3 regions of the Exiguobacterium sp. E17S genome follow, and region 2 is predicted to be linked to each of the others. Evidence: riboswitches for the same ligand, from Rfam matches in the RefSeq annotation. Region 2 holds a riboswitch; each other region holds the start of a gene.

Region 1 (10,975 bases), on a different contig from region 2:
TCATCCTCGAAGGTCGATTTGCGTTAACAGAGGGTGACCCAGCATTGATCAAGGAAGTCATGGATGATTTGACGCATAAGCGAGAAACGAAACAACCACTCGAGTACCCTTCTTGTGGTAGCGTCTTTAAACGTCCAGAAGGCTATTTTGCAGGTAAGCTGATTCAAGATAGTAACTTACAGGGAACACGCATCGGTGGCGCTGAAGTGTCGAAGAAACACGCTGGCTTCATCGTCAACGTCGAGAATGCGTCAGCATCCGACTATATCGCGCTCATTCGTCATGTCCAAGAAACCGTTCAAGAAAAATTCGGTATCTTACTTGAGACAGAAGTGAAAATCATCGGTGAAGAAGCATAATCAATCATTTTACGAAAAAGGTGAGCTCCGTATTCGGACTCACCTTTTTGTTCGTTTAGATTGACCAGTTTCCGTCACGCATGACTGATTCACGCGTTCCGTCTGCAAGTTCTCCTTCAATCGATAGATCCGCTGATCCAATCATGAAGTCGACATGCGTCATCGAGTCGTTCGCGCCTTGTGCTTCTAATTCTTCTGCTGAAAGGCTTGGACCATTTTCGAGACACGTCGAGTACGCACGACCAATCGCTAAGTGGCACGAAGCATTTTCATCAAACAATGTATTATAGAATAGGATACCCGAGTCAGAAATCGGCGAACGGTGCGGCACGAGCGCAACTTCTCCGAGATAACGTGCACCTTCATCAAGTGAAATCAAGTCATCTAATGCTTCTTGACCCTGTTTTGCTTCCGCTTTAACGATTTTTCCGTTCTCGAACCAGAGTGTGAACTCATCAATCAAGTTCCCACTATAGCTAAGCGGTTTTGTGCTCGAGACGTGTCCGTTGACACCTGTCTTTTTCGGTAACGTGAACACTTCTTCTGTCGGCAGATTCGCGATGAAATCAACACCATCTGCATTCGGACCACCGCCACCTAGCCAAACATGACGTTCTGGTAATTCGATTGATAATTCTGTTCCTGGAGCTGTGTAGTGCAATGTTTTGTATTTCTTCTCTGTCAGGAATTTTGCTTTTGAACGCAGATTATGATCATGATCCGCCCATGCAGCGACTGGATCTGCTTGATCGGCACGTGTTGCTTTTAAAATAGCTGACCAGAGCTCTTCAACAGCATTCTCTGAATCAGGGAATACTTTCTTCGCCCAGCTTTCAGAAGGTGCTGCTACGACACACCAACTGACATTGTCACTCATGACGAACTTCCGCCAATTAGCAAGAGCGACACCGGCTGCTTTATTCGCACGTGCGATTCGGCTCGAGTCAACGCCATTCAATAAATCCGGATCTTCACTAACGACCGATAAGAACGCAGTTTTTTCTTCTGCCAGTTGGTCGTAACGTGCTTTTAACCAATCTGGGAACGTATCAAACGACTCTTCCGGTGCATCGAAATAACGGATTTTCGTCATCTCATCATCTGACCATTGTACATATACTTGCGTAGCTCCTACTTCATAGGCGACACGCGTGATTTCACGAACGAGCGGCAAATTTTCGATTCCTGCACGCACCTCGAGTTGTTGTCCTGGTTGTAGATTAATTCCCGTACGCACGGCTAAAGACGCGTATTGTTGTAATTCTGCTTGTGTCGGCATTATGTAATCCCCTTTCTTGTATCTTTATTTTCACGAAATAGTTGCAATTTTGCAAGAAATAAGGCGAAACTAGAAAGAGAAGAGAAGGAGGCATCACCATGGAATTCACACCCGGCGATTTTAAATCGGCTTATACGTATTTTCACCGACAGGCACTCAACCTCGTTGGTGATGAAAAAGCACAGCAAGAATTGTTAGTTCGAGCAGAAATCGGACTTGCGCACTTGACGCAAGATATCGCGTCTACAGAAAGCTCGGACATCGAACGCGAGGCAGAACTCGTCCTTTATTTTCAATTAAAACAACTGCTTGAAATGCTTCGTGCTCTCTATCAGAAAAAATTCGAAATGCATGCGGAGCAGGAACAATTGTTATTGACGGCCGTTCTGTACTTTACGTCTCCTGTTGACGCCTTACCGGACGATAACGTCCTCGGGCTCTTCGATGATGCACAAATCGTCGAGACGATTTACGAAGAACTGGCTGCAGACGTCGATCGCTTTCAACATATGGAATGAATGAAAAAAGCAGCTGTCGCGACAGCTGCTTTTTGATTATGCATTTTGTTTCGAAGCAATATGAACAGGTGTCGTGGATTGACGTGATTCATCTACTTCTAATTTTTCTTTATTCAGCCACGTATAGATCATTCCCATGAAGACTGCTCCACCAATGATGTTACCGGCTAAAGCTGGCAACAGGTTATGCATCGCTCCAGCAAATGTGATCGTATCCGGATGTGGTACGACTAACGCAATGGAGAACAGTGCCATATTGGCGATGACGTGATCAAATCCAGAAGCAAAGAATACTGCGACGAGTACCATCATCATCATGATCTGCGCCAACTCATTCTTCATGTTCTTTGGAATGAAAATCGCTAAACAGACCATCCAGTTACAGAAGATAGCACGTGTGAAGATTTCCCACGTCGTATGGTGGATCTTCGTTTCTGAGACAGAAAATAACCAGTTGTTCATACCAAGCTCTTGGATGATTCCTGTTTGAGAAAAGAGTAGCGCAAACGCCAATCCGCCAAGTCCATTTCCGATTAGACAGATCAACCAGACCTTCATCGTATCCATCTTCGTCGTATAGCCGCGCATCGTCGCCGTCGTGAAATACATCGTATTCCCTGTGAACAGCTCTGCCCCACCATAAACGATTAGGACGAGTGCCACTCCGAAGGTCAGTCCACCGACAAGCGTCGCAACAGGTGACTCCGCCATATATAGACCGTTAATTGCTTTTAAAGTAAAAATGATTGCAAATCCAATGAAAATTCCCGCTAACATGGCACGAACTAAGTACTCGAGAGGACGCATTTGTAGCATGCGCGTCGACTTGATTGCTTTATTCCGTAATCCTTCTAATGCTTCTACCTCGTTCATCGTAGAAACCTCTCTTTCTTTTGTTCAACACTTCACAATGTTTGTTCATTTATTATCATACTTCCATCTTAAAAGATGTTCAAGTATTGAATAGACCTGTTTTATCGTTTTTATAAAAGAACGAGATGTAAACGATATCATTGTGTCGAGATTGTGAAAAATGCCTTTTCTTGCTTTATACAACTAATTAGTTTGGATCTGTAGTCGTGATGCGAAGCGTTCAAAGAAGGTGTTTCGTCTTGAGGCATCGAGCACATAACCATCAATGACGACACGATTAAAGCGTCTAGAAGAGGAAGTAGCTCGTTCGATATCGGTCGGAGTGTAGGCGTCGAATGTTTTCCGGTCCATCGTAAAATCTGCATCTGAATACGGATCCGTGTAGTGAATTTCGAGATCGGTCAAATCAGGAATCGTTGAAAATAAAACAAGCGTATGATGCATCAGAATTTTAGATAACCGAGCCTTTAAAAAATCCTGATTCACCTGTAGTGTCCCGGTATCGGTACCAATCCAAGCTTGTCGCTCTTTTCCTGTCACTTCATAGGCAAGACGTAACGATTCTCCTTCGACATCTACCTGTTTTAATTCTGATGAGAACGGAAGTTGTTCGGCTAATTGACGAACCGCTACCGTATTCATCATCGAGGCACCCACTTGTCTCGCTACAAGATCACCATCATGCCAAATGGATGATTGATTTTTTTCATTGGGTTGTTCGAAAAGACGAATCCCAACTAGTATTCCTAAGCAGATACAACCAAGAATCCATAACATTTTCTTCATTTTCATCACCTTCCTAAAAAAACATACCCTTTTTCATCTTTTTTCATAAGAAGGGTTGAAATTTTATGCATATGAGCGTACTCTTGCATGCAGATACTCACAGAAGGAGGAGCATGAGGTCACTCATCATATTGCCATGACTACAACACACCCACAGAAAAAGAGAGTTGAAAAAATCAGTTTCTTAATCATTGGTACGTTGCTGTATTCCCTTTACATCAGCCTACTACTATCTCCAAATGATATCGGATCAGGCGGTATCATGGGGATCACGCTCATTATTCAAGAGCTCTTCCACACGCCAATCGGATTAACGCAATTGCTCTTAAACATTCCCCTCTTCCTTTTAGGTTTCCGTTTCCTACGCAAACGATTCATGTTCTTATCTGGAATTATTGTCATTGCTTCTTCCTTTTTAATTGACTGGATCCCGACTCAAATCGTTCCGGAATCTCTAAACGATCCGCTCGTCGCTTCCATCTTTGCTGGTCTAGTCTCTGGTCTTGCAATGGCATTGATCTTCTTCGGTGGTGCTTCAACTGGAGGACTTGATATTCTTGGAAAGTTTTTCTTTGCTCGTTTTCATAACTGGCCACTTCCTCGTATATTTCTGATGCAAGATCTTGTCATTTACATCCTTGTATGGTGGGTATTCGATCTTAAACACGTTATGTATGCTCTCATCATGAGCTTTGTTCGTGCGAAAGCCCTTCAGACGGTTTACAGTTTCTATTCTGCTTCTAAGCAATGTATCATCATTTGTGAGAAAGCAGATGAAATCAATGAAGTCATTACAAAAGAACTCGGTCGTGGTGTCACGATTCTCGATGCACGTGGAGGATACTCCAACCGAACGAAAAAAATGGTCTATGTCGTCGTTCAAAATAACGAAATCGTCCGTTTGCAAGAAATCGTCTCTTCTGTCGAGCCGAATGCATTCGTTACATTTTCGGAAATCCATACTGTTTTTGGCAATTACAAAGAACATTCGTATTCGTTTTAACACCAAGCGCAGCTTAGCTGTGCTTTTTTCATCTTTTTAAAACAGCTTCTCGTATTGCATCATCTTTCCTGCTTTTTTATTAGTATTATTCAGTTTTTCAGTCATTATCCCTATTCAAAAAATAGACAGGCTTCACTTTTTTTACGATAGTAGTTAAGCTTATGACATGTCTTTTATTTAAAGGAATGATTGCATGCACTCTCTTTGGCGTCAGCGTATTCTGCTGATTTTCTTGATCAGCTTATTCGCCTCTATCCCGATCATCTATGCTTTATCCGGTTATCGGACGATTGCAACGATGACCGAGCAAATGAAGGATCATGATATACCGTTAATCAATCAGGTAGATCAGTTGGTCGAACACAATCGAGATCGTGCCAATGCGGTTCGTGGTCTCTTATTGTATGAAGATAATCGTTATATCGAACAATATTACTTTTCAACGTCTAAAATCCATGATTTGCGCAATAGTCTGAACCAATCGTCGACTACTCCAGGGACGATTAAGGATCTCCTTCGCCGCAACAATGTCTGGGAGTCTGAAATTGAACGCGTGTTTGTCGTCTATGAACGTCAAAGTCCAACAGCCGCAAAACGTCTTGCTAGACAATCGACTCAGACGACTCAAACGATTCTCGAAGACTTATCCCGTGTGAAAGATGATTTGTATAAAACGCTTCAAGGCAAATTACAACAATCAGATACTTTAATCGCTACATATAAATGGATGTGTCTCGCTCTCTCCATCCTGTCCTTTTTATTGATTAGTGCCACGGTCTTTTTCTTCCACCACTTCGCTCCAAAAGGATCAGAACAATCGTCTTTAGAATAAACGAAAAGCGCAGCTAAAGCTGCGCTTTTCGTTTATTCTAAAGACTCATTCAGGCATTGCTTTTCCCTCTTGTACATGTTCCATCGCCATATGTACAAGCGATGACACATGATGGTCATCCAGGGAATAATAGACGACTTTACCGTCTTTTCGAAACTTGACGAGTCCTTGTTTCAACAAAGATCGAAGATGATGCGACGCTGTCGCGATCGAACAGTCGACAGAGGCCGAGACATCACAAACGCATAGTTCTTCTTCGATCGTCAGCGCATAAACGATTCGCAGTCGTGTCGCATCCGAAAGAATCTTAAATAGCTTTCCGATTTCAAGCGTCGGAATCGTATCAACGATATGTCCGATTTCAGACGCACGTTGTTCATCAATCGCAATCGTTTCACAACGGGGAATGTCCATGTCCGTCACCTCGTTTCTACTTATATTGCACCATGAGAAACGGGACATTGCAAGTTCAGCGCATTCGTCTGCGAATGAGCCAAAACACGAACCATCCTCCTACGTAATCTCCGATATCCCAGACAATTCGATTTTGATCGACAGCGCGTACGCCGATGTCAATGATTTTCGTGCTTTCTAATCGGTTCGTATAACGTTGACGAAGCCGAGTCGGAATCGGTAGACGAAGAAGTGCCCGGTAATAAATATCTAAATGAGTATGTCCCCAAATTTCCGTCGCAATCGAGCTCGTTTTAATATACAACGGACGTTTGTAGCGTCTTTCATACTTTTCTTTCAATAAAAGGGCCATCTCATAAGATATACGATTAGGATGTGGAAATAAGACTTTTCCTAGATGGTAGATCCCCTGATTATCGACTCGAATGATTTGTGGTTCTAACCGATATCGAATCCAATAGCCGCGAAAACGGATCGTCTGCCATTTCAATACAATCACCTCTGAACGGATTATACCCTGTTCTGAAGTGATTGATGCCATTCACGCACAGCATCTGTCATTTGCTGCGCAGCGAGTTGCCGATCTTCTTTAGCGAAAATTTCTGAGATGACGGCATACCCTTCCAACGGGATGGGCAGAGAGGAGACATTCGTTGCTGTGATTCCACCAATACCGATTAGAGGTAATCGTACAGCTTCCCGAATCGCCTGAAGCATCGTATGCGACATGGAATCAGCGTCCGCTTTGGATGACGTCGCAAATAGAGACCCCACGCCTAAATAAGATGCTCCGTCTCGTTCTGCTTCAATCGCTTGTGCAACGGTTGCTACCGACACACCAATCACGGCATCTGGTAAAAGGCGACGTGCTGCGGTTAAAGGAATGTCTTCTTGTCCGATATGCAAACCTGCTCCGACGAGTAACGCGATATCAATCCGATCATTGATGATCAAAGGAATGTCGTGTCGATCCGTGAGTGCTTTCAACCGAACTGCCTGATCGAAGAATTCCTTTCCTTGCGCTGTTTTTTCCCGTAATTGCACGATCGTTGCACCACCTAAAATGGCTTCCTCAACGACCGTCTCGATCGCGACTCCAGGATGGTACCGACGATCCGTCACTGCATAGATGGAGTAATCAATTGACACGTTCTGTCACCTCCACCAGATCTTGCACCGTCATGAGGCTGATGGCATTGAACAACTCTCGTTTAAAATCACCAAGACCTTGCGCGGAGGCTGCTTGTTCTCCTGCTTTTCCCATGACGAATGTCCCGTGGACAGCCGCCTCAAATGTCGTATATCCTGCACCGAGGAAGCTCGCAATCAAGGAGGCCGTCATGCAGCCCGTACCCGTGATGTCTCCCAAACGTGGTGTTCCTACATGTAATTCCATTTCACGCGTTCCATCCGTGATGTAGTCGTTCGGACCTGTCACGACGAGGACAGATTGGTGTTTGCGAGCAAATGCACGAATGCTTTCTCGATCCATCATTGCATCTCCCGCAGCATCGACTCCCTTAGTTCGCCCATCTTCCCCAAGTAACGTCTTGATTTCAGAAGCATTTCCTTTAATGACCGTACACCCGAGATCAATGAGTTCTTTAGAAAAGGCAGTACGTAATGTCGTTGCCCCTGCTCCAACTGGATCAAGAACGATCGGGACATTCAAACGTCCCGCTTCACGTGCTGCGAGTCGTTGAGCTGCTTGCATGTCTGCATCGATCGTACCAATGTTTAAGACAAGAGCTTGCGCGAGTCTAACCATCTCTTCTACTTCACGAATGTCTTCCGCCATGACGGGTGATGCTCCAACAGCGAGTGTGACGTTCGCGCAGTCGTTGATCGTAACTGTGTTCGTCAGATGGTGAATGAGTGGTTTGTGTTCAAGAATAGTCGTAAACATGTGTATCCCTCCAAAGTGAGTGAAAATGATGTGTCGGTCCAATACCTTGTCCGAGAGCAAATCCATGACGAATTGCCTCCGTGACATAGCTCTTTGCCTGTCTTACGCTATCTGTTAAATCTTCTCCAAGCGCCATCCGTGCTGCAATCGCTGCAGATAAGGTACAACCAGTTCCATGAGTATGTTGATTGTCTAACCGTTCCGATGTGAAACGATGTTCCACTTCCCCATCAAACAACAAATCCGTTGCAGCTCCTGAGAGATGTCCACCTTTTAGTAATACTGCCCCTGTCTGTGTAGCCAATTGATGCATCGCCAGTCGCATTTCCTCTAGATTGGTCACTGATCGTCCTGTTAACCGCTCCGCTTCCGGTAAATTCGGTGTAACGAGTGTCGCAAGCGGCAGAAGTTCTGAAATCAATGCTTGTTCAGCTTCCGTCCGCAATAGGGCATGACCACCTTTAGCGACCATGACGGGATCTAATATGATCGGAACTGTCTGTTTGCGGAGATGTGTAGCAATGACACGAATCGTCTGCGCATTCGAGACCATTCCGATTTTGATCGCATCGACACGAATGTCTGAAAAAATCGACGTTAACTGGGCATCTACGATTTCTGGGGATAACTCTTCCACCGCTTGAACACCCAACGTATTTTGCGCCGTGACGGCTGTCAGGACGCTCATTCCATAAACGCCTAAAGCTGAAAATGTTTTTAAATCTGCTTGAATCCCAGCTCCACCACCGGAGTCGGATCCTGCAATCGTCAGTACGTGTTTCATGTTCTTTTCACCTTCCCATCGAGCAATGTAAGGGAGTCGTGACCGACAAAAAAAGCGTCGACCGCTGTAAAAAAGCAGTCGACGCTATACGAAAGCGTTATACACGCATTCCGGTATCCGTTCGGCTCAACTTTCCTACGCTGGTATTATCCAGTTCAGGTAATAGGGTCGAAAACAGATTGGTTTTCCTCTCAGCCGGATTCCTCCAGCTCCCCTAGTTGCTCAAGTATTCGTTTCGCCTTAACTGTAGCATAGAGAAGAAAAAAAAACGAGCCGAAGCCCGTTTTGATTACAGATATGCCAATGGATTGACTGCATTCAGAGGAGAAGAAGCACTGTATTGATAGCCTCCGACATGTAGTTCGAAATGTAAGTGTGGTCCTGTTGAATTCCCTGTACTACCAAGTGTCCCGACTTGTTGACCTTGAGAGACCGTTTGTCCTGCACGAACCGATAATGAACTCATATGTGCGTAGACAGTCGTGTACACTTGTCCATCGAGGAAGTGAGAAATCATGACATGATTGCCGTAAGGTCCACCACCTGATGCTGTAATGACCGTTCCAGCTGCTGCAGCGACGATTGGAGACCCGACCGAACCACTGAAATCAACACCGTTGTGGAACGTATAACCGTTCGCGCCGCTTGCTGGTCCGAATCCTTGCGACACTCCACCAGAAGATGGTCGAACGAATTTCCCTCCACTCGAAACAACGGGCGGGGCAACAGAATCAGTTGACTCCGAACTCTTACCTACTTGTTTTGCTGTTTGAGCATTCGCTTTAGCGGCTTTTTCGGCTGCCGCTTTCTCCGCTGCTGCTTTTTCAGCCGCTGCTTTAGCGGCTGCCTTCGCTGCCGCAATTGCACGTTCTTGCGCTTCGAGAGTCGCTTGAAGTTCTTTTGCGTCTAACAGTTCTGTCGTGAACTTCGTCTTCCCTTTTCGTAATTTCTTCAGCGTGGCACTACGTTCTTTCATTTGAAGCTTTAACGCTTTCTTTTGTTCAAGCAATACTTTCTTTTCTTGCATTTGCTCCGCTTTTTTCTCAACGAGCGCTTGTTTTGCTTCTGCTAATTTTTGTTGCGTTGCGATGTAATCCGAAATCATTTTATCGTCTTGCTCAGCGATTTTTTTCCCCGCCATGACACGGCTGAATAAATCACCTAAATCCTTCGATCCAAAAATGACTTCTTCCCATTTAATCGAGTTTCCATCGTTCTCTTGGAAAACACGCAAACGATCACCGAGTAGTTCTTCCTGTTTCTGTAACATTTCTTCGTAACGGACGATGTCTGCCTTTAACTCATCGATTCGAACGTTCAACTGTTCGATTTGTTTATTTTTTTCAGAGACTTGGAAAATCTTTTCGTTGATTGCTGCGTCAATTTGATTGATTTGACGTTGCTCTTTTGAGATTTTAGCTTCTTGTTTTTTGATCGCTTTTTCAAGTTTACGTTGTTCAGCGGCATTTTCAGCCTTTTTTTCTTTAATGGTCGCTGCTGCGATCGGTTGCGTTCCTGTTATAAGTAATGCTCCTAAAACAATGGTAGAAATTAGTTTTTTTAGCATATATCGTTTTCCTCACTTATGTTTTTTTCATATTTTATTATAGTATTCAAGTTTCTCTCATATCTGAAATAGATTATAGCACCGTAATCGTTTCAAAAAAATTTCATTTACATTTCAAATGAAAACGGTTTTTTGTAATATATGATTTGTTTTTTGAAAATGACAAAAAAAAAAGAACCGTTGCATATGCAACGATTCTTTACGATTAAAACATCGACATTGGATTGACTGAGTTAGCTGGACCTGTTGCACTGTAGCTGTATCCACCAACGTGAATTTCGAAGTGTAAGTGTGGACCTGTTGAGTTTCCTGTGCTACCACGTGTACCGATTTGTTGACCTTGGCTGACACGTTGACCTGCACTAGCGTTCAATGAACTCATATGTGCATAGACTGTCGTATATGTCTTCCCGTTCAATTGGTGAGCGATCATGATGTGATTTCCGTAAGGTCCGCCACCTGATGCTGTAATGACTGTACCAGTTGCAGCTGCCACGATTGGCGTGCCAACTGGACCACCGAAGTCAATCCCGTTATGGAACGTATAACCGTTCTCTCCGCCTGCAGAACCATACCCTTGTGTCACAGCACCAGCAGTTGGATGAATGAAGAGTCCGCCTGATGATGGTGACGGTTTAGGTGTCGCAGGAGCTG
Region 2 (10,975 bases):
TCGGATCGTGAAGTAGATCCCGCCGCCGATCAATACAGCGATTAATACATACGACCATAAAATGTTGTTGGCGTAATCGACACTTCCTTGAATGACTTGCTGAATGGCGTTCATGATGGTGTATTCCTCCCAAAGAATAATAAAAGCTATACGCTAAATTATACGAATTTTCAGACAATAAGCAACAACAAAATAAAATAAAATTTTAAAACTTAATAAAGTTAGCTAAATGTTAGGAGTTAAAAACATTGTAGGTGAACGAAAAAACTGCCACTCTCGGTATCGAGAGTGACAGGCAAGTAAAGCTAAATCATCCATACTGTAGCAATTGTTCGTATAGGTCATCGAGTTGCTGTTGGATGCTTTTAGAAACGGTATCGGTCGGTTTTTCACGTTTTGCTAATTTCTGTTCAAGCCGCTCGATCTGCACTTCTAACTCATGTTGTGACAAGCGTTTTGGTTTTTGAGGGGTTACGTGGAGTGAGGAAGACGTAGCGAACTCAGCACGCTTCTGTTGAGCATACGTATACGTACCATGATAACGCGTCAGACCATTTTCGAGCCACAGGATCTGCGGAAAAAGACGATTCAAGAAATAGCGGTCGTGTGAGACGGCAATCAATGTTCCAGAAAAATTCTCGAGTGCTTCTTCGAGTGTCTCTCTTGATTCAATATCGAGATGATTCGTCGGCTCGTCGAGAATTAATACATTGACCGACGAATGAACGAGGACGGCGAGTTGCAATCGCACACGTTCGCCTCCGCTCAGTGACAAAATGGACCGAAAGACAGTTGGTCCAAAGAACAGGAACCGGGCTAGGATATGGCGGGCTTCCGCTTCTGGAACGGCAATCCGGTCTCTAAACCAGTCGATTAACCGCGCGTCCTCCTCGAAATGGGCATGCTGGGACAGGTAACCGATCCGATTCGATGGTCCACGCGTGAGTGTGCCTGCCTCTGGTGATAATTCGTCAAGCAGCAGTGAGAGCAACGTCGATTTCCCGCTCCCATTCGTTCCGACGATCGCGATCCGATCCTGTGCCATGATCTCGAACGAGACGTCATCAAAAATGTGACGGGTTCCATAAGCAAACGAGAGTTCTTCAGCGCGAAAGACGACTTGGCTCGAGTGATCAGTGGAAGAGAAGGAGACATCAGCGGTTTTGGCTTCGAGTTGTGGTCGTTTAATCCGTTCGATCCGCTCGAGTGCCCGTTCCATCGATTTTGCTTTACGGAATAATTTCTCACTCGGTGGAGACGCTTCGTTTGCCCATTGCCGGAGTCGACGAATCGCTTCCTTCATTTTCTTTATTTTTTTCTGTTGCTCTTGGTAGGCGTGGAACTGTTCCATCAAGCGACGTTCTCGTTCGACGACGAACGCGCTGTAATTCCCTATATAGGTTGTCAGTTCACCGTCCTCGAGTTCAACGATCGAGGTGACGACGGCGTCTAAGAAGACCCGGTCGTGAGAGACGAGCAGGATGGTTCCTGTGTAGTCCCGTAAGAACTGCTCCAGCCATTCCACGGCAGCTAAATCAAGATGGTTCGTCGGTTCGTCAAGAATGAGCAGATTTGGCTCCATGAGTAACATGCGACCGAGACAAATCTTCGTCTGTTCACCACCGCTCAACTGGTGGAAAGGACGAGTGAGTAACGGACGAAGGTGTAACCCGTTCACCATGCGTTCGATTTTCGAGTCGAGTAGATAGCCATCCTTTTGTTCGAACGCATTCGTCGCTTCCGCATATCGTGCAAGTAACGCATCAAGATTCTCTGGTGCTGTCGCCATCATTTGCTCCAACTGCTGCATCCGAGAACGGATCGCGAGGATGTCTTCAAACGCTGTCCAAAGGACGTCGAGTCCGGTCATCGTCTCACTATATACAGGAAGTTGTTCCAAATAGCCGATCGTCAAACCGCTCTTTTGATAGATGACACCACCGTCCGGTTGCTCAAGGCGAGCAAGCAAGCGGAGTAATGTCGTCTTACCACTCCCGTTTCGTCCAATCAGACCGACACGGTCGTGTTCGTTTAAGAAGAGGGAAACATCCGCTAAGATCGTCTCGCCTCCGAATTGTTTTGTCAGGTGTTGAATGTCGCAAATCATCATATTCAATTGATCCTTTCGCGCGCATCAAAAAAGGAGAGCGCAAATAGCACTCTCCATCACGTGTGAAAGATGCGCTTTGCAGTATTTTTCATTCATGAAGTTCTTAAAAAAGGACAGACGGGTGCCTTAGAACGCCATTTCATGAAAAATCGCGCGCAACAGATACAATTGTTCCATCAACCAGTGTTTGCACGCGGCAAAGTCCATCTTTTCACACCACCTTTCGTTTCAGATACATCTAGTTTACTATTTTTTTGTCAGTTACGGAAGTCTGAATTATTTGAACACACCCGCGATTGAACTGAAGAAGTCACTGAGTCCATCAAATAATTTAGCGAAAAATCCTTTCGTTTCTTCTGAAGTTGCGAACGCGTGGATGTCTTGTCCCGCATTTTTCAATCCACTCTCGATTTGTCCCCAGTTGATGTTCGCTTGCTCCATTTGATTGAATAGATTCGTCAACCGGTCCATTTGTGCGTCAGACAACTGGATATTGTTGTTTTGAATGACTTGGACAATCAGGTTTTCGATCTCGACTTTGGTTTCCGGTTTTTGATTGGCGATCTCAGCCTTGATCTCATTCATTAAGTCAGCGACTTTATCCGTGCCGACCGTTTTTCCGACGTCTGATGTGACCGATAATTCTTGCTGTGCTAAATCCTTGCGTTCGTCACTTAACTTAATTCCCGTCTCAGCGGAAGTTTGATCGTACGCTTTCATGATTCCTGTCAGTGCCGATGTCCCGGTCACCTTGTAGGGAGAAGTGATCGTGATGTCGGCATCTTTGACACCCGCTGTGACGAGAGCGTTGAGATACATATCCTTCGTCACCCATGTGATGTTCTCCGTCGAGACGGAAAGTCCATCTCCTTTTTCCGTCAGTTCGATTTTAGCCGACGAATACATGTTGCCACCTTTTTGCGACTGTGGAATGTTTTTCCCGAGATATTTTTCTTCGTCAGCAGAGGTTGCGATGATCGGCGTGATGCCTTCCGGTGCATTGAGACGTGAAAGCACCCATGCTTTATCCTTTGCGCCGAGTGACTCCCCGAGTGTGACGATCGTCTTATCGACGACTTGTTCGGCGGATACGGCTGTTGGGAGTAATAAAGCAGAAGCGATAACGGCTGATGCCATGATTTTTGTTGGTGTATGCATAATGAAATCCTCCAATTTGTAAGTAACAGAATAAATTATAGTATCAGGTACTAAAGTTAGTGTACGAGAACGAAAGAAGTTCGGAATCGGTCTGTAGATGGAGACGGCATCCGTCTTCTGACACTCCATAGTATAGCGAAAAGAGGACAACTTGACTTCCATTTTCAGCATGCTATAGTGGATGGGAATCGAATAATGACCACTAGGGGAGTCGGTAGGCTGACTGAGACGAACGAAGACGTTCGGACCCTTTGAACCTGATTAAGTTCGTACTTACGGAGGGAAGTGGCGTCAAGTCTTGTTCTTCTTGCGCCATGCCCGTGTGTTTCGGGGTGGTGTTTTTTCGTTTCATACTAAACGAGGAGGATGAGATCATGACATTCACACAAGAAATCAAACAAGCGGCACAAGCGTATTGGAACAGTAGTTTTACGCACCCATTCGTTCAAGGAATCGGGGAGGGGACGTTACCACTCTCGAAATTTCGGCATTATGTCATGCAGGATGCCTATTACTTAAAACACTTTGCGAAGATTCAAGCGAAGGCAGCGTCAAAAGCGGACGACTTCGCGACGATCGCGACACTTGCCGAACATGCTACTTCGACTTACGAGGCAGAACTGAGCTTACATCAATCATTTTTTAAGCCGCTCGGTATTACGGCAGCAGACCTTGAAGCATTTGAACCGGCACCGACAGCATATGCGTACGTCTCGCACATGCATCATGCGAGTGAAGGAACGCTTGGTGAGACGATTGCTGCCATCTTGCCATGTTACTGGTTGTATTATGAAATCGGGCAACAATTACTGACGTGTACACCGGAAGAAAAAATCTATCAGCAATGGATCGACACGTATAGCTCGGAATGGTTCGAAAAGGTCGTCTTTGAACAGATTGCACGGCTTGATGCGCTGGCGGAGCAAGCGAGCCCAGCGGAACGCGAGCGAATGAAACGTCATTTCGTGACGAGTTGTTACTATGAGTTACTCTTCTGGCATATGGGGTGGACGGAAGAGACGTTTGCGTCAGTTTACGAAACGATTCCAGCACGAGCGGTATCTTCTTGAATCGCTAGATGGTAGAATTAGGAATACCATTTAGTGAGAGTAGGGATTGGAATGGAAATCGTCGTGATCGCACTTGTGATCAGTGCAGCATATGCTGTACAACGAATGCTTGGTAGAGTCAAAGTAAGATTTATTGGATACATCATTCCGATATTAATCGTGTTATCCGGTATATCCGCTTCGACACGTAACTTTAAGGTAGCGTATAGCATGGGGAGCTACATTTCTGCTGTTCTTGTCATCGTCGTCTATGCACTACTGACTTATTGGTTATACCGCGTTTACCATCGTGCGAAAGAAGAAGCTGAATATCCGTATCAATCGTTAAAAGACCGAGGCATCCTGTAAAGGAGCTTCGGTCTTTTGGTGTATCACGTCATCATTTTTTCCAGTTTTTAAAGCCGTCACCGAATTCGAGATGCAGTTGATCGGTAAAGACACCGTTCTGAAAGACCGGCACATCAACCGGTAAAGTGCCTTGCGGTTTGAACGTTCCGAAGATTGCTCGGATACCTGCAGGCAGGTTCGGTCCCGCTGATTTCAGATTGCCTGCTTCGGAGTCTGGTCCGTTCGGGTCGCCTTTGAAACCATAGACGAGGACGTGTGCCGGTGCGTCCGGTTGAACGGCGACATCGTATGGGTTACGGAGACTGAGCAGGACGGATGGTGTATCCGTTTGTTTCGCATAGCGGAAGATCGAAGCCGGAATCGCTTGTTCTGGTGCAGTAGGGAGTAGTTTAGCACTCGTGTTGACGTTGGAACCGACGATGATGTAATCTGCTGCATCGAGTTGCGCCCGTAATGTCGGGTTTTGGTCGAGCGGTAGCGTAGTAGCCGAGTAATTCGCTGTCGTCACGTGCCAGTTCCGGTTCTTCGGTAAGGAAGCGATCGTCTTTTTCATGCTGTCCGTCTGATCCGCCGCCGGAGCGATCACAAGAACGTTGGCATTCTTTTTCGGTTTGAATGGTAACGTCCGCTGATCATTTTTCACGAGTGTGACCGCGGCTTCCGTCATCGCGCGTTCTTTTGCTTTATGCTCGGGACTGCCGACGATTTGGTTCGAGTGCGCGATTTTTTCAGCTAGGGATGTCGTGTCAGTCGTACCGTTCCAAATCCCACGCTCTGCTTTTAGCGTCAAGATTCGTTCAACCGATTGATCAATTCGTTTCTCTGAAAGGCGACCGTCTTTGACTGCTGCGATCACATCCTTGAAAATCTGATCGAGCTTTGTGACATCTTGCTCGGAACGAAGGATCGTCGGCATGAGCGCGATGTCGACTCCAGCGTCAAACGTCTTTAAGACGGCTTCTGATTCCGTGAAGTTGTCGGCGATCGCCTGCATGTTCAACGCGTCTGTGATGACGATGCCATCGTAGCCAAGTTTTTCGCGCAGTACGCCCGTGATGACATCATCCGATAACGTCGCAGGTAACGGGAAGGTACCATTTGTCGACGTGACGACTTCAGGTTCGATTTGCGGCATCCCGATGTGTCCTGTCATGATCATATCGATGTCTTCAGCAATAGCTCGCTTGAACGGTACGAGCTCGACTTGTTCTAGCTCCTGCAGGGATCGGTCAACGACCGGTAAGCCATAGTGGGAATCGGTCGCCGTATCGCCGTGACCCGGGAAGTGTTTGGCGGTCGCCGCGACACCTTCAGACTGAATTCCCTTCATTAGAGCGGAACCGAGTGTGCCGACGAGCTCCGGATCACTCGAGAACGAGCGGACACCAATGACAGGATTTCCAGGATTGCTGTTGACATCAAGAACCGGACCAAAGTTGACATTGATGCCGAGCGCACGCAGTTCGGAACCGATGATATGACCGGCATCATTGGCATATGTGCTACTACGGGTCGCACCTAACGCCATGTTGCCAGGTAAGTTCGTCCCTGTTCCGAGCCGAGTAACGATTCCACCTTCTTGGTCGATCGTGACGAAGAGCGGAATATCGTTGCTAGCATCTTGTTTGACGACTTCTTGCAGATCATGAACGAGTTTCGTCGTCTGTTCGGTTTCGCTGACGTTCTCAGCAAACAAGATGACGCCGCCTAAATCATAGCGATCGATGATGTTCGCGACTTCTGGGGCAAGCGACGTATGATTGCTGCCATTCCACTGTCGGAAGTCCGGCATGATCATCTGCCCGATTTTTTGTTCGAGTGTCATGGTGTCGATTTTGTGACTGATCCGATCGGCTGAAGATCCTGCCTCTGCCATGACAGGTAAACTACTTGAGACGAGTACTGCTGCGAGTCCGGCTGTTAACGTGAACTGTCCGATTTTTTTCATGATGTACGTCCTCCTTTAGTCAAACCGTGACTGGAATTCTTTTCAATACGGACAGTATAGCAAGGGGGTTGTTTAAACAATGTTTTATTTGTAAACGATTTCAAATTGAAATAAAATTCAATAAAAAGTGATTCCCCTGAAGAGGAATCACTTTCAAGTAAATTCGATCGATTGATTAGCTATAGCGTTCCACGATGCTTGTCAGCTGACGTTCGACGAAAGATTGATCTTGCAATTCACTATTGGACAGACGAAGTTTGATCATTGACTCATCCGCACCAGCCATTTCACTGAACAATGATCCGAGACTGTGCGCACGACGATCGACTTGGACGATTAAATCAATCCCAGACCCGTCTTGAAGCATGATGATTTCGATCTCATCCAGTTTATGAGCGTAGTGTGTATTGCGAGCTGAATATTCAAGCTCCTGAGCAATCGGTAAATCTTTCCGGAATCGTCCAGGTAATTTTTCCGTATCGGCTTTTTTCAATCGGAAGCCAAGTGACTCCATCGCATCTAAGACTGTTGCTTGGTAGCGGTTTGCTTCGACGATGACAGCGTCACGGTCCGATGGATCGACGGCTTGAGCGATGTCGAGTCCCGTCTCGATCCACGATTTCGATTGACTGACGGAGAGTGGTGTATTCAGCGGGACGCGTAATGTAAAGGGAATTTCCCGCTCGACACCCGCTTCAATCGTGAACTTCGCTTCATTTAAGGCAAATCGGTCGAGCGTAAAGGTCGTAAACGTCGTGCTATCATTGACTTCTTGTTTGTACTGCGTGTTGAATTCAAGATAAATTCGATCGATTTCTTGATCGACGTTTCCACCTTTGATATGGACGACACCGTGAATTTGACCGCCTGGTTCACAGCGGTCATCCGTCAAGCGTGTATCGACCGTAGCGGCACCGATTCCGATTTGTGAGAGAATTTTTTTGAACATGATGCATTCCTCCTTTTGATTACGTACGAATGATGAAGCGTGTAAACTTGTCGAACAGGTACGAATTTGCTACAGTTTCGAAAGAACATCAGAAAAGGACGGGACGACTAGTGGAACTACATGAATTAAAAGCGAGTCTTGCCTCGCAAATCACGCAAGGAACACTGATCCATGCAACGATAAGTAATCCGCGTCAAAAATCAAATGATCTCCGACGAATCAAGGTAAAACCGATTCTATTAAGAGATACGGTGATGATGCAGGTAGAGTTTCAATTTGAACGCGTTATGAAGCATGAAAATATTTTAATTGACGATTTCGTCGGACGACTCGATGACTGGTTCACGGAATTCCGTCAATTCTTATTCCGTTTTGAAGAAGAAGAATGGCAATTCCAGCTCTCGAAAAAGATGAAAGTCGCGATCAAGACATCCAAAAAGGAGCCGATGAAAGCTCTCTTGTCGCATGACCGGAAAAAAACCTATCTATTAGAAGACGGTGTGCCGGTTCCGTTTCTGATTCGCTTAGGCGTCATGACGGAAGCGGGTCAGGTCAAAAAACAGAAGTACGATAAGTTTAAACAAATCAATCGTTTCCTTGAATTCGTCGAGGATAGCATCGCTGCCTTACCAAAAGGAAAAAAACTCCGGATCTTGGACTTTGGCTGCGGGAAGTCGTATTTGACGTTCGCTCTCTATCATTATCTAAAAGTCGTCAAAGGATTCGACCTCGAAGTGACAGGTCTTGATCTAAAGAAAGAAGTCATCGAAGAATGTACACAAATTGCGCGTGATCTGGATTATACCGATCTAACATTCCGTGTCGGAGACGTTCATGATTACACAGGGGAGACGGAAGTCGACCTGATGGTGACACTTCACGCTTGTGATGTCGCAACTGACGTCGCACTCGCGCGAGCTGTTGACTGGAATGCATCGGTCATCCTGAGCGTACCGTGCTGTCAAAAGGAATTGAACCGTCAACTGGACTGTTCGCCACTCGATGTCATGCTCCAGCATGGGCTGATCAAAGAAAAATTCGCGTCACTGGCGACAGACTCGATTCGTGCCGAGTTGTTGACGCTCGTTGGATACGAAGCGCAGTTGCTCGAATTCATCGATCTCGAGCACACACCGAAGAACATCTTGATTCGAGCATACAAACAAAACAAGCGACCAACGGAAGAAAAAATCGACCGCTACATCGCGTTCCGTGATTTGTTGCATGCCCGACCATTTTTAGAAACTGAATTAAGCGACAGACTTGGACAGATTTCATCGAAACTCGTACAATAAGAAGGAGAACGAATCAAAGGAGGCAATATGATGGATTTCCAAATGTATTTTGAAGATGTCGTCCAAACAGCCCGCAAAGAAGCGCAAGCTGCTGGATTTGAAGAATTAACGACGCCTGAGAGCGTAGATGAAGCAATGAAACGCGAAGGGCTAACACTTGTCCTTGTCAATTCAGTATGTGGATGTGCTGGCGGGATCGCCCGTCCCGCTGCAGCGTACGTCAATCGGAAAGAGGGCATCAAGCCCGATCATTTCGTCACAGTATTCGCTGGTCAAGATCGCGAAGCGACAGACCGTGCGCGTGAATACTTCGAAGGTTATCCACCTTCATCTCCATCATTGCATTAATGCAAGATGGAAACATCCTCTCAATGGTCGAGCGGTTCGACATCGAATCGTTCACGGCAGAAGAAGTCGTCGACAAACTTGAATCATTGATTGAAATCTACGCATAAGCAAAGAAGACTCCTGATAAAGGGGTCTTTTTTTGTGCATTCATGAGATTAAAATAATAAATTTCAATATTGAAAGCGTTTGCAAAATTGTATAAAAAGTCATTTATGCATGATTTATGAATAGAAAGTCAAAAAAATTTATATATTTATGCTTTACAGTGAATAAATATTCGTATATCCTAAAAGCAATAGAACAGGTCAGGCTTTTCGGTATTGAATTGGACATACACATAAGTCATACTATTGTTAAAGTTCTGACAATTGAGCGTTGGAAGGGGAAAACTCGAATGAAAAAATTATTAGCAACGGCAATGGCAGGCATTCTGGCAGTCACGATGGCAGCATGTGGCGCGTCGGAAGAATCAACAGGTGGATCAAGCAAAAGCGATAAAGTATTGACGATGGGAACGTCAGCGGATTACTTCCCATTTGAATACATCGATACGAAAAAAGGAGAGGACATCGTCGGGTTCGACGTTGCGATCGCCAAGGAAGTCACGAAAAATCTCGGGTATGACTTAAAAATCGAAGACATGGAATTCGGAAGCCTACTCGGTGCCCTCAGCTCAGGTCGTGTCGATTTCGTCATGGCGGGCATGACACCGACAGAAGAGCGTAAGAAAAATGCTGACTTCACGGACATCTACTTCGAATCAAAAAACTTAGTCATGACGAAGGATAAAGCGATTAGTTCGGAAGACGAACTCAAAGGCAAAAAAATCGGTGTCCAGCTTGGTTCGATCCAAGAGGGACTCGCAAAAGATCGCTTCAAAGATAGCGAAGCGGTTCCTTTAAACAAAATCCCAGAAATCATTCAAGAATTGAATACAGGTCGGATTGATGCCCTCATCATCGAGGATGCAGTTGCCGTCAAATATATGGATCAAGATGCATCCCTAAAAACGTACCAGATTAAAGAAGATGGTCCAGCTGGATCAGCGATCGCCTTCAAAAAAGGGGATAAGATGCGTGACGATTTCAACAAAGAGTTGAAGAAGATGATCGACAGTGGTGAAATCGATAAATTGGCAGAAGAATGGTTCCAAAAAGAAGCAAAATAAGTCAAGTGCATGGGGGTGGGGGTAACCTCATCCCTTTTGTGCGACGTTAGGAGATTGATTATGATAGACTTTACAAAGATTCAAGATTCAATTCCATATATTCTTGAGGGGATTCCGGTCCTGTTCCAAGTCGTCATCGTGGCGGCCATTGCCGGGATGCTGATCGGAATCGTCGTCGCGGCACTGAAAATCACGAAGAGCCGTTTCCTCCGTTTCATTGGTCATGCTTACACAGCGATCTTCCGGGGGACACCATTGATTTTGCAACTGGCGATCGTCCACTTTGGATTACCACAGTTGACAGGGTATGTGACGACAGGATACCAATCGGCAATCATCGCCTTCTCCTTGAACTCCGGAGCGTATATCTCGGAAATCATTCGGGCAGGGATTCAGGCTGTTGATCGCGGACAGTGGGAAGCGGCAGATGCGCTCGGTATTTCGTATTTCAAACAACTCCGTTCGATCATTTTGCCACAAGCCTTTAAAAATATCCTTCCGGCGATCATGAACGAATTGATCACGTTGACGAAGGAATCGGCACTCGTCTCGACAGTCGGTGTGCTCGACGTCATGCGTCG
Region 3 (10,975 bases), on a different contig from region 2:
GTGTCTTACGCTTCTTACGTGAATTCCAAGCAACGCCACGTGACACGCGCTACATCATCACGCGTGACGCCGCGCAATATGCCTTTCTGCGGAGCCTGCTTGACGAACGGGTCGCGCTCGGTCAACTGGAGTTATTTGCAACACAAGCGATCCGGACGACGTTACCAAAAGGACCGTTTCATCCGCGGATCGAAGTCGACGTGACGGACCGCCTCGACTGGCTCATCTTCAACTTTTCAATGGACGGAATTCCAGAAGATGAGCTGAAACGTGTCCTGAAGTCGCTCGTCTTACAAAAACGGTATCACCGCTTGAAATCCGGACAGTTCGTTTCTTTAGAAACACGAGCTTTCCAGCAATTGCAACGGGTTCTCGCCCAGATGGAAGCAAGTGAACGCGACTTACGCGATGGACGGATCGTCTTACCTGCCGTCCGGAACATGAAGCATCTGATAGGCGCCTCCGTCCTCCATCTTCACGCTGATTTGCTCGAGAAATGGCTTGAATTAAAATCCGGACAAGGATTCCGGCTCGACTTGCCGAATTCGTTAGAGTCACGACTCTATCCGTATCAACGGACGGGCATCCAGTTCCTGAAGAATCTGGACGCACAAGGATGTCACGGGATCCTAGCCGATGAGATGGGGCTCGGGAAGACGATTCAAGCGATTGGTTATATCGCGACGATTCCTGACCGTCGTGCGCTCATCGTCGCGCCGGCGTCACTGCTCCGCAACTGGGAAGCGGAACTGAAGCGCTTTTTACCCGATCGACCGGTTCATGTCGTCACCGGTTCTCAAACTAGCCGACTCCGCGAACTGGAGCACTTACCTGACGATACGGTAACGATCGTCTCCTATACGACGCTTCGGACCGACGTCCGTCGCCACCCTGTATATGACGTCGTCTTCTTTGATGAAGCCCAGCACTTGAAGAATCCGCAGTCACAAACGGTCAGTCAACTGCGGCATCTGCAAGCAAAACGCCGTTTCGCCTTAACGGGAACACCACTCGAGAATCGTCCGCGTGATATCTGGTCGATCTTCCATGTCCTGTTTCCAGAGCTACTGCCGGATCTAATGACGTTTGAGAAATGGTCGTTTGATGACATGCAACAGTTCATCCAACCGTTCTTATTACGGCGTGAGAAACAAGATGTCTTACAGGATTTACCAAAGAAACAGATCGAGCATCATTATGTCGAGCTCGGTCCGAACCAAAAACGCTTATATGCGTCGTATCTTGCCAAACTGCAACTCGAGACGCTGCAACACTTAGACGAAACGAAACGCGAAGATCGTTTGAAGTTACTGGCTGGGTTAACGCGTTTGCGGCAAATTTGCAACGATCCAGGGTTATTCGTTGAGGGATATACAGCGGAAGCAACAAAACGAACGCGTCTACTCACATTGATTGCCGAAAAACGGGCCGCCGGAAAGCGGATCTTGATTTTCTCGCAGTATACACAAATGCTCGAACGCATTCGCTCGGATCTCGCGCAACGTCACCTCCCCCACTTCCTGTTGACGGGTGAGACACCACTCGAAGACCGAGTGGCATTATGCGATCGATTCAATGACGGTGAAGTCGATCTCTTCTTGATTTCCCTGAAAGCCGGCGGAACGGGACTGAATCTCGCGTCTGCTGATACCGTCATCCTCTTTGACAGCTGGTGGAATCCGGCCGTCGAACAGCAAGCTGCCGATCGTGCCCACCGGCTTGGACAACAATCTGACGTGACGGTCATCAAATTGCTGACACGCGGGACGATCGAAGAAAAGATGACGGAATTACAAGATCGAAAAGCCCAGATGGTCGATGCCGTCCTGACGGCTCCAGACAGTGATGCCTTGACCGTCAAAGAACTCGTTCATCTCGTAGAAACAAAGGAGGAACATCGGTGATCCTTGATCTCCTGCTTGGTTACCTTATCGGCAGTATTCTTGGCGGTACGCTCTGGAAGTACGTCAGTCGTACCGATTTGGCTCAGGTCGGTTCCGGAAACATCGGTGCCCGCAACGCCCATCGTGCCGGTGGGCTCCCGGCTTTTTTATTCGTGTATCTGTTTGATGCCGCAAAGACGGTTCTTGCACTACAGATCACAGACGCATTTTATCCCGTTGCTCTTGCCGTGCTCATCGGTCACTTGTTTCCGTTGTTTCATCCGCGACGCGGCGGTAAAGGGTATGCCGTATTTTCCGGCATCGTCTTCGCCATCACGCCGTGGGCATATCTTGCCGGACTAGGCATACTCGGTCTATCTTATCTCGTAACGAAAGATAGCGTCAAAGCGGGGCTGATTCCGGTTGTTCTGCTCCCGTTACTCCCCGTCTACTTTGACGCGGGAACCATCAATATCTTGTGTACCGTTGCCGTAAGTCTACTTGTCCTGTGGGCTCATGATGCACTTCACAAGCCAGTCATTACATAAGGAGGACGTCTCATGATCGACTTTTCCATTGCCACCGCTTCGGACGCGGAAGCAATCCATGAACTGAACTACCTCACCTTCACGGAAGAGATTCCGCAACATCAACCAAACACCGAACGGAAACGGATTGATCGGTTTCATGATCAAAATACTTATCTGATCGGCAAGGAAGACGATCGACTCGTCGCGATGATTGCCATTCGAAAGCATCGTCCTTTTTCACTTGAAGAAAAAGGCGTGACGTTAGATGAGACACTGACGGACCCGGCGGAAATCCGTTTACTCAGCGTTCGTCCCGAATACCGCAATAGTCGTACGTTCATGCAATTGATGCGCTTTTTGATGGTCTACTTGGAGCGGGAAACGATTGATCATGTCTATATCAGTGGTACGACACGGGAAGCTAAACTATATGCGCGGTTCGGCTTCACACCAATCGCAGCAACGCTCGGTAGTGGCGACGCCCAGTTCGTACCGATGTTGTTGTCGCGCGCAACATACGAACGGTCCGTCATCGCGGACGTTTTACGTCCTCTGCATTTTCTAGCCGGTCCGGTCGAGGTTGCACCAACAGTCCGCCAAGCGGCGCAACAAGCACCGCGCCCGCATCGGACGGCTTCGATGCGCCAGCTCGATCAAGATTTACGTGGTCGGATATGTCAGTTGCTGGATTTGCCACATGTCTCGATGGCTGTCGGCAGTGGTACGCTCGCCAACGATATCGTCGCACAACAACTGAGTGGACATGGGTTGATCCTAAACGGTGGTGAGTTCGGTCAACGCTTGATTGATCACGCGGCACGAGCTGGGAAGTCCTTTGATGTCCACTCGCTTCCACCCGGTCACCCGATCGACTTGGAACAACTCGCGAGTCAACTGCATCAAACGGAATACGACTGGATCTGGTTGACGCACTGTGAGACGTCAACGGGCGTCCTCTACGATTTCGATGCGGTAAAAGTGCTATTAGATCAACGAACCGCACTCATCGTCGATGCGATCAGCGCCGTCGGAACCGGACGTTTCTCATACGCTGGTTGCAAATTCGTCACGACCGTCTCCGGAAAAGCAATTGGTGGTTTACCGGGTCTTGCGTTCATCGGTCATACAGACAGCATCCTACCTTCTCCACGAATTCCACGTTATCTGGATCTCGGACTCTATGCGGAAGGCGTCGCCTTTTCCGGCTCATCGAACTTGTTGCTTGCTTGTCAGGCAGCGCTCGATGCCCTTGATCTCGATCAAGCCGCCATCAAGATGACTTATCTCGAACAGGCCGTTCGGGCGACTGGTTTCAACCTGCTTGCGACGCAAGAAGCACAAGCGCCGGGAATTCTGACGATCGTCCATCCGTCGGCAACCGCTTTAGGAGACGCTCTCCGGATCCAGGGCTATCATGTTCAATATGAAAGCGACTATCTCGTCCATAATCAATGGCTCCAAATCTCAACGATGGGACAGACGACGATGCGGCACATCGAACGTCTCATCCGTGTATTAGTCCGTGAAAACCAACGCATCACCATAAAAAATGAAAAAATGAAAGACCTCTTAACCCTTGATTTCAAGCGGTTTGGAGGTCTTTCGACTTTAAAAAATAAAAAATAGAGGTTTAAGGATTTAAAACATAGGGGTATAAACTCACTAGCACCGCATCAAACCGGTGACTTACTCACACATGTTTCTCAATATCAGCGTAATGACCTGGGAGAGAAATGCAAAGTCACGAAAGCGTCAGATTCAAAAGAGTCTGAAACCGATTGTCTTAGCATGTTTCATATTGTTCAGGACTTGTCCTGCTCCTACATTCATTACCTTTTGAGGGCTATACCAAATTCAAGGGGGAAATGAACATGTCAGTTAAATTAACAGCCGAAAAACGCGAGGTACGTCCACGCTCACTCCGTAAACAATTACGTCATGAAGGAAAAGCTCTTGGTGTCGTGTATGGTTACAAAGTGGAAAGTACACCAATCGCATTTGAAGAAAAAGAATTGCTTAAAATCGTTCGAGAAAACGGTGAGAACGTCTTGATTTCACTGAAACTCGACGGTAAAAATATTAACGTCTTGATCAACCGTCGTGATATGGATGTCTTCACACCAACTGTCGATCACGTTGAATTCATCGCCGTTAAAATGGATGAAGAGACAGAAGTCGAAGCAGACGTCGTACTCGTCGGGGAAGCAGCTGGCGCGAAAGTCGGTGGATTCCTATCACAGACACTCTTTAAAGTAACAGTCGCAGCAACACCAGATAAATTACCAGAGAACGTCGAAGTCGACGTCACAAACCTCGAAATCGGCGATTCAATCTCTGTAGCTGATCTTCCGGAACAAAAAGATTTCCGTATCGTCACAGAAGGCGACATTCAAGTCGCAGCTGTCGTCGAATCAACGCTCGAACAAGAGCTTGAGGAAATCGAAGAAGCAGAAGCTGAGGCACAAGCGGAAGCTGGCGAAGACAACGAAGCGGAAGCTACGGAAGAGTCTTCAGAAGAAGCAAAAGAAGAGAACGAAGATAACAAATAAGTCGTTTATCGATACGCCCTTCGTGGCGTATCGTTTTTTTGTGTCTTGACAATAGACAGAAGATTGCCTAAAGTGAACAGCGTATCATCTATTACCATATCCACTAGGGGAGCCCATTTGGCTGAGACGATTCACTTCGGACCCTTCGAACCTGATCTAGTTCATACTAGCGTAGGAAAGTGGAGCGATCACATCCAATGACTCCTGCTGCGCGCAGTTTTTCTGAGGACCGCTCTCTTTTTACGGAGGGCGGTCTTTTTTGGTGTCTCCCCCACTTAAAGGAGGACGAACACGATGCAACACTGGAAAATGAAAGAAATCATGGTCATGATGATGCTCGCCGTCGCTTGCGGCGTCATCTATCTCGGTTGGTCAACACTCTGGTTACCGATGTCTGCAATCTTCGGACCAGTCGGTGCCAACTGGATGTTTGGGATCTGGATCATCGCGAGCCCGCTCGTCGCAGCAATCATTCAAAAACCAGGTGCTGCTCTCATCGCGGAAATCGTCGCGGCAGCCGTCGAGCTGTTCACGGGTAGTCACTTTGGTTTATCGGCTCTTCTCATCGGGGTCTGCCAAGGGCTTGGTGCGGAACTCGTCTTTGCGATGACGCGTTATCACCGTTATGACACCTGGACATTGATGTTATCGGGTGTTGGAGCCGCAATTGGTAGCATTGTCTATAGTTTGATCGCGAACGGATTCGGTTACTACACGACGACGACGTTGCTTGCGACAACAGGTTTACAATTGATCAGTGGTGCATTACTCGGCGGTTTGCTTGCAGCGATTCTCGTCCGTCGCCTTGTTGCGACCGGTGTCTTGAACGGGTTTGCGGCAGGACGTGCGAAACGGGAAGTCGCATGATTACTGTCGACGATCTCAGCATCCGCTATCCGGGTCAGATGAAATCGGTGCTCGATCATGTATCGCTGACGATCGAACAAGGAACGACCCTTTTGCTTGGACGCAGTGGGAGTGGCAAGACGACACTGCTTCATGCCCTAGCCGGACTGACACCGGAGACGATTGAAGTCGAACAGACTGGTACCGTTACCCGGTCCGGTTCGGTCGGAGTCTTATTTCAAAATCCAGAAGAACAATTCTGCATGGAAACGATCGGACGCGAAATCGCTTTTAGTTTAGAAAACCGGTCGATTCCACGTGCGGAGATGGAGGAACGAATTGAACGCTTACTTGCACTCGTCGGTCTCCCTCTCCCCTTCTCGACACCGATCGCGAGTCTATCCGGGGGGATGAAACAGCGCCTCGCGCTCGCCGCGGTCCTAGCGCTCGAGCCGGCGATCTTATTACTCGATGAACCAACAGCCCAGATTGATCCAATCGGACAACACGAGCTGATGGCGTTGATCTTTCGGATTCAGAAAGAACACGATTTAACGATCGTCTTGATCGAGCACCAACTCGATGTCTGTTTACCGTACATCGATCAGGTTGTCTTACTTGAGAACGGAACGATTACTGCGACGGCGCATCCGCAGGATTTGTTCTCGCAGGCTTATACAGAGCTTCAATCGAAAGGCATCGCTGTTCCTTCTTTGTATCCGTACACGTTAGAGACGCTACCCATAGATGGACCACAAGCAGCGCGACTTCACGTGCTTCCTCCAGTCGCTACAGCCGGCATTCCCTTGTTGCACGTCGCTGCATTATCGACGAAAGCCCCTTACCCGCTGACCGATGCGACATTTTCCCTGCAGACAGGAGAATGGGTGATGCTGCTCGGAGCAAACGGCTCCGGGAAAAGTACATTACTTGCAACACTCGGTCGGTTGCTCTCGCATCAAGGAACATATCGGTTCCAGGAACGTCCGGCTCAGCGTTACTCCCGGCGACGCTTTTATGAGCACGTCGGCTATGTCTTCCAACAACCGGATCTGCAGTTTCTCAAACTGACGGTCGAAGCAGAAATCGACTGGAGTCACCGGGCAGCGACGAGTGACGAGCGCACAACATTACTCGAACGGCTGGAACTCGCATCCGTCAAACAGCAGTCACCGCTTGCGCTTAGTACAGGGCAACAACGACGACTCAGCGTTGCGACGATGCTAGGGCAGACGAAGGATTTGTTGTTGCTCGATGAACCGACGTTCGGACAGGATGGATTGACGACACGGCGGCTCATGGAACAGTTGTTGACGGAACAACAAAACGGAACGACGCTCGTCATGGCAACACACGATATGGAACTCGTCGCCCGATACGCGGATCGTGTCCTCGTCATGGAGCAAGGGCGGATTGCTTTTGACGGACGTCCGAGCGAGTTATTCGCTGACGTTCCGTTACTCGAACGCTGTCAGCTGCAACGTCCACTTTCTTACCAATTCCAGGAGGTGAAGCGCCATGCAGACGAACGCGTCACCGTTCGCTAAACTCAATCCTGTCATCAAGGGGAGCGGATTGTTTTTGATCATGTTTGCCTTAATTGCAACGAACGACTGGATCAAGACGTTGGTGTTCCTGAGTTTTGCTATCGCCTTGCTACTCCTCTCCGGATGGAGTCCTGTCGATTTCTTGAAACGGCTCGCACCTTACAGTCTATTATTCTTATTGACGTTCTGGATGATGGCGGCGTTTGGCAAAGGTACGAACACGCTCTGGTCGTTCGGTTGGTTTCATGTCACGTCGGAAAGTGTCGTACATGGCTGGTTACTTGCCTTACGGATGGCGACGTTCGTCTGCTTAAGTTTCGCTTTCGTCACGACGACCGATGCGACCCGGTTCGTGATGAGCTTGATTCACCAGGCAAAGGTGTCCCCTCGCTTCGCGTATGGGTTCCTTGCCGGGATCCGCTTTCTGCCACAACTGGTCGAAGAAGTCCGCGTCTTGCGGCAAGTCCGAATGATTCGAAACGTGCACAGTCGCTTTCCTGGTGATGCGTTCCTATCAATCGGCTTACCGCTCTTCTCGCGATCGATCCAGCGGGCAGAACGGATGGCAATCGCTTTCGAAGCCCGTCATTTTTCAGCAGAGCGGACATATTATGAAGTGCCAGTCGTTCAGCGCCAGGATATTATCTACCTCGTGGTCATCCTCCTGTTCATCAGTCTTGTCTTTTGGCTATGATTACCGCCACCCGTATCCGGGTACATTCTAGCAAGACAGATTGAAGGAGAACGACATGAAACGAATCCTCTTGATTGGTGCAGGACACGCTCACCTGCATTGCATTACCAATGGACCAACAGAAGACGTCGAGTGGCTGATTTTAAATGCCTCGACGTACCAATATTACTCGGGCATGTACTCCGGACTTGCTGACGGAACGTACGATATCGATGAGATCCGTATCGACGTCGCCGCATTGTGTCGCGCCAATGATAAACAGTTCATCGAAGAGACCGTCATCAAAATCGACCCCGTTGAAAAAGTCGTCTTCGGTGCATCCGGCAGGCGTTACACCTATGACGTCGTCTCGACGAATATCGGCTCGTTCGATTGGGCGGAAGATACGACACGATTATCGATCAAACCGAACTACCGGTTACCGGATACATTAAAGCGACTGCAACAAGCAAAGTGTCCAGTCGTGATTGGAAGCGGTGCAGCGGCTGTCGAGATGGCGGCGTCCTTAAAAGTAGCGGGTGTACCGATCACACTGATCACGGATCCCGAGTTACTTTCAGGACACCCCGCAGCAGAAGCGATTGCGAGACGCTTACAAGAACTCGATGTATATTGGATTCGAGAACGGCCACTGAACGAGGCGTCTCCTCTCCGCTTTTCACATCATCCACCAATCGAGTCAGATGCGATCATCCGCTTGACAGGTGCGAAAGCTCCAGCATTGTTTGCGGACAGTAAGCTCTATACGGAAGACGGATTTCTACTTGTCAATGAACAGTTGCAAGCGCTCGATCATCCGAGTCTGTTTGCTGCGGGTGACGCAGCGACCCTCGTCGCTTATCCCGATATTCCGAAGAATGGCGTCACAGCTGTCCGGCAAGCACCGATCTTACTGGCAAACCTCTTACGGTACGTCCAGGAAGAGGCACTGCAAACCTATCGTCCGCAAACGAACTATTTGACGATTTTATCGATGGGACCACGTCATGCAGTTTCAATGTATGGCAATCAGTATTCGACTCACCCGTTCGGTTGGTACCTGAAGCGCTGGATCGATCAACGGTTCATGCGGAAGTATCGCCCTTAAAAGTGTGCGCCGGCGCACGCTTTTTTCTGTACACAAAAACAAGCCATGGACGGGTGTCCATGGCTTGTTGGATTAGACGGTTTGATTTCCTTTAACGTACGAGAGTAACGTTTCGTTGAACTTCTCTTGTTCATCAAGCAACATACCGTGCCCACTCTCTTCGAAGACTTCAAGTCGTGCATGTGGGATTCCCTTTTGCATTTCTTCCGCGAACTCGAACGGACAGACTTGGTCTTTTTTACCGTGGATGATCAACGTATCGACTTTGATGTTCTCGAGTTTTCCACGTAAGTCTTCATCACGTAATGCGATTGCTGACTGAATCGTACCGTGGGACGAAGCGGCGATGCTAAGACCATGGAACCATTGTTGAAGTGGTTCTGGATGCTCCTTCGCAAAGAAGATTTCCCCGAATCCTTTGAGCATCGACGGACGATCTTGTTTCGTGTCGGCGATCAACGCATCGACTTCTTCTTTCGTCATCCCGTATGGATAACCGTCGCGTTGCGTAAACACAGGTGCCGCAGCTCCTGCGAGGACAAGTTTACTAACTTTTGAATCCCCGTATTGCAAGAGATAGGACAAGGCGATTCCTCCTCCCATCGAGAAGCCGAGCAACGTGACATTCGTTAATTTCAACTGTTCGATGACTTCATTAATGTCGGACGCCATCGTCTTATAATCGTATCCCGTTGCCGGCGCATCTGATTTGCCATAACCGCGATAATCGATCCCGACGTAACGGTACCCTTCTTCGACGAGCAGATTCTTTTGATACTCGAACATATTGTTGTTTGCCGGCCAGCCGTGTAAAAAGACGACCGGTTGACCCGATCCGACATCCTCGACATAAATTTTCGTGCCATCAACTGCTTGAATGAATGTACCCATCATAAAACCCCCATAAAAATAGATTGACTGTGCATGCATCTATTATTCCCGAGTCAAGAGATATCAAACATCTTAATGTTAAAGCATTATAGAAAATTCTGTCTATTCTAGAAATTATGGTAAAATATAGTCACTAGGATAAAGGAGGTTTTTCATGAGACGCTATATACATACGGGTATTCTCGCAGGCGTAGTCTTACTTGCCGGATGCGGTAAAGAACAATACTTAGACCTTACATACGATGTTAATTACTGGGGCGGTATTTCGACTACCTTTGATGGGCAAGAGATACCGGATCTCCCGAAAAAACAAACCGCTGCTTTGTTGAAGGTTTGCCAGCAAAAACCAGACATGAAGCACTTACCTGATCGATATGTGCAACACGAAGGATTTGACTTATACTTCCTGCCTCCGAGTATCCAAGGGCGTGAGTTCCAACACGTCCGTTTCCTGTCAGACGAAAAAAAGGACTATCTGGCGTGTCAGCCGATTCGCCATGCGGATTATGCGGTCCATCAGATCAAGCGTAGTGATTATCCATTCGTCGATTGGTCAAAACAACCGGTTAAAGCTAAATCGACAGTCGTTCGCTTTGGACCCGTTCCAAAAGAAGTGACAGATCAACAAAAACAGGAAAACGAAGATCGTAAAGAAGTAAAAGAGCTCGGACGGTACCTTTTCCCGTCCTATCAACTATCTTTGCCACCGGAAGGACAACTCGTCGTCTACATGAAAGAGAAAGGCAAAGATAAAGAACAAACACTCTTTGAGACGACCGAGTCACTATCCGGTTCCGAATTGAATTTAGCTTTTCGCGCTAGTCCGGATGGTGGTGTCCAACAATCGTCGATCGAGCTGATGTTCAGTGGTGACCGTGTCGGATTCCCTTCGACGATTCAAGAATATATGAATGGACAAGCCTATCAGATTGAGCGAAAGCAACTGCC

What was found. Region 2 has a riboswitch for thiamine pyrophosphate ahead of tenA (thiaminase II). Riboswitches for the same ligand answer to the same signal wherever they lie in the genome.
Region 1: it holds a riboswitch for thiamine pyrophosphate, as region 2 does, so the genes downstream of both, thiD (bifunctional hydroxymethylpyrimidine kinase/phosphomethylpyrimidine kinase) here and tenA (thiaminase II) in region 2, are expected to answer to the same signal.
Region 3: it holds a riboswitch for thiamine pyrophosphate, as region 2 does, so the genes downstream of both, AC3B4V_RS11810 (ECF transporter S component) here and tenA (thiaminase II) in region 2, are expected to answer to the same signal.

What each region holds. Positions count from the first base shown of each region.
Region 1 covers NZ_JBYLRU010000005.1:29,567-40,541, forward strand. Annotated here, with positions in the region: gene murB (UDP-N-acetylmuramate dehydrogenase) at 1-359, shown strand, start outside; gene AC3B4V_RS13775 (aminopeptidase) at 415-1,638, opposite strand; gene AC3B4V_RS13780 (YkvA family protein) at 1,737-2,156, shown strand; gene AC3B4V_RS13785 (formate/nitrite transporter family protein) at 2,193-3,029, opposite strand; gene AC3B4V_RS13790 (hypothetical protein) at 3,213-3,815, opposite strand; gene AC3B4V_RS13795 (YitT family protein) at 3,952-4,818, shown strand; gene AC3B4V_RS13800 (CHASE3 domain-containing protein) at 5,012-5,650, shown strand; gene AC3B4V_RS13805 (ArsR/SmtB family transcription factor) at 5,696-6,064, opposite strand; gene AC3B4V_RS13810 (hypothetical protein) at 6,120-6,368, opposite strand; gene thiE (thiamine phosphate synthase) at 6,575-7,213, opposite strand; gene thiM (hydroxyethylthiazole kinase) at 7,203-7,970, opposite strand; gene thiD (bifunctional hydroxymethylpyrimidine kinase/phosphomethylpyrimidine kinase) at 7,951-8,754, opposite strand; TPP riboswitch at 8,870-8,980, opposite strand; gene AC3B4V_RS13830 (murein hydrolase activator EnvC family protein) at 9,044-10,321, opposite strand; gene AC3B4V_RS13835 (peptidoglycan DD-metalloendopeptidase family protein) at 10,527-10,975, opposite strand, start outside.
Region 2 covers NZ_JBYLRU010000001.1:277,167-288,141, forward strand. Annotated here, with positions in the region: gene AC3B4V_RS01425 (alanine/glycine:cation symporter family protein) at 1-114, opposite strand, end outside; gene abc-f (ribosomal protection-like ABC-F family protein) at 311-2,110, opposite strand; gene AC3B4V_RS01435 (DUF1002 domain-containing protein) at 2,387-3,268, opposite strand; TPP riboswitch at 3,463-3,569, shown strand; gene tenA (thiaminase II) at 3,643-4,338, shown strand; gene AC3B4V_RS01445 (hypothetical protein) at 4,390-4,686, shown strand; gene AC3B4V_RS01450 (glycoside hydrolase family 3 protein) at 4,718-6,634, opposite strand; gene AC3B4V_RS01455 (sporulation protein) at 6,810-7,583, opposite strand; gene AC3B4V_RS01460 (class I SAM-dependent methyltransferase) at 7,694-8,878, shown strand; partial or broken gene AC3B4V_RS01465 (BrxA/BrxB family bacilliredoxin) at 8,906-9,333, shown strand; gene AC3B4V_RS01470 (transporter substrate-binding domain-containing protein) at 9,621-10,394, shown strand; gene AC3B4V_RS01475 (amino acid ABC transporter permease) at 10,452-10,975, shown strand, end outside.
Region 3 covers NZ_JBYLRU010000003.1:151,034-162,008, reverse strand. Annotated here, with positions in the region: gene AC3B4V_RS11830 (DEAD/DEAH box helicase) at 1-1,904, shown strand, start outside; gene AC3B4V_RS11825 (glycerol-3-phosphate acyltransferase) at 1,901-2,431, shown strand; gene AC3B4V_RS11820 (GNAT family N-acetyltransferase) at 2,444-4,039, shown strand; gene AC3B4V_RS11815 (50S ribosomal protein L25/general stress protein Ctc) at 4,285-4,962, shown strand; TPP riboswitch at 5,058-5,157, shown strand; gene AC3B4V_RS11810 (ECF transporter S component) at 5,257-5,829, shown strand; gene AC3B4V_RS11805 (ABC transporter ATP-binding protein) at 5,826-7,355, shown strand; gene AC3B4V_RS11800 (energy-coupling factor transporter transmembrane component T family protein) at 7,327-8,049, shown strand; gene AC3B4V_RS11795 (NAD(P)/FAD-dependent oxidoreductase) at 8,105-9,136, shown strand; gene AC3B4V_RS11790 (alpha/beta fold hydrolase) at 9,209-10,027, opposite strand; gene AC3B4V_RS11785 (hypothetical protein) at 10,182-10,975, shown strand, end outside.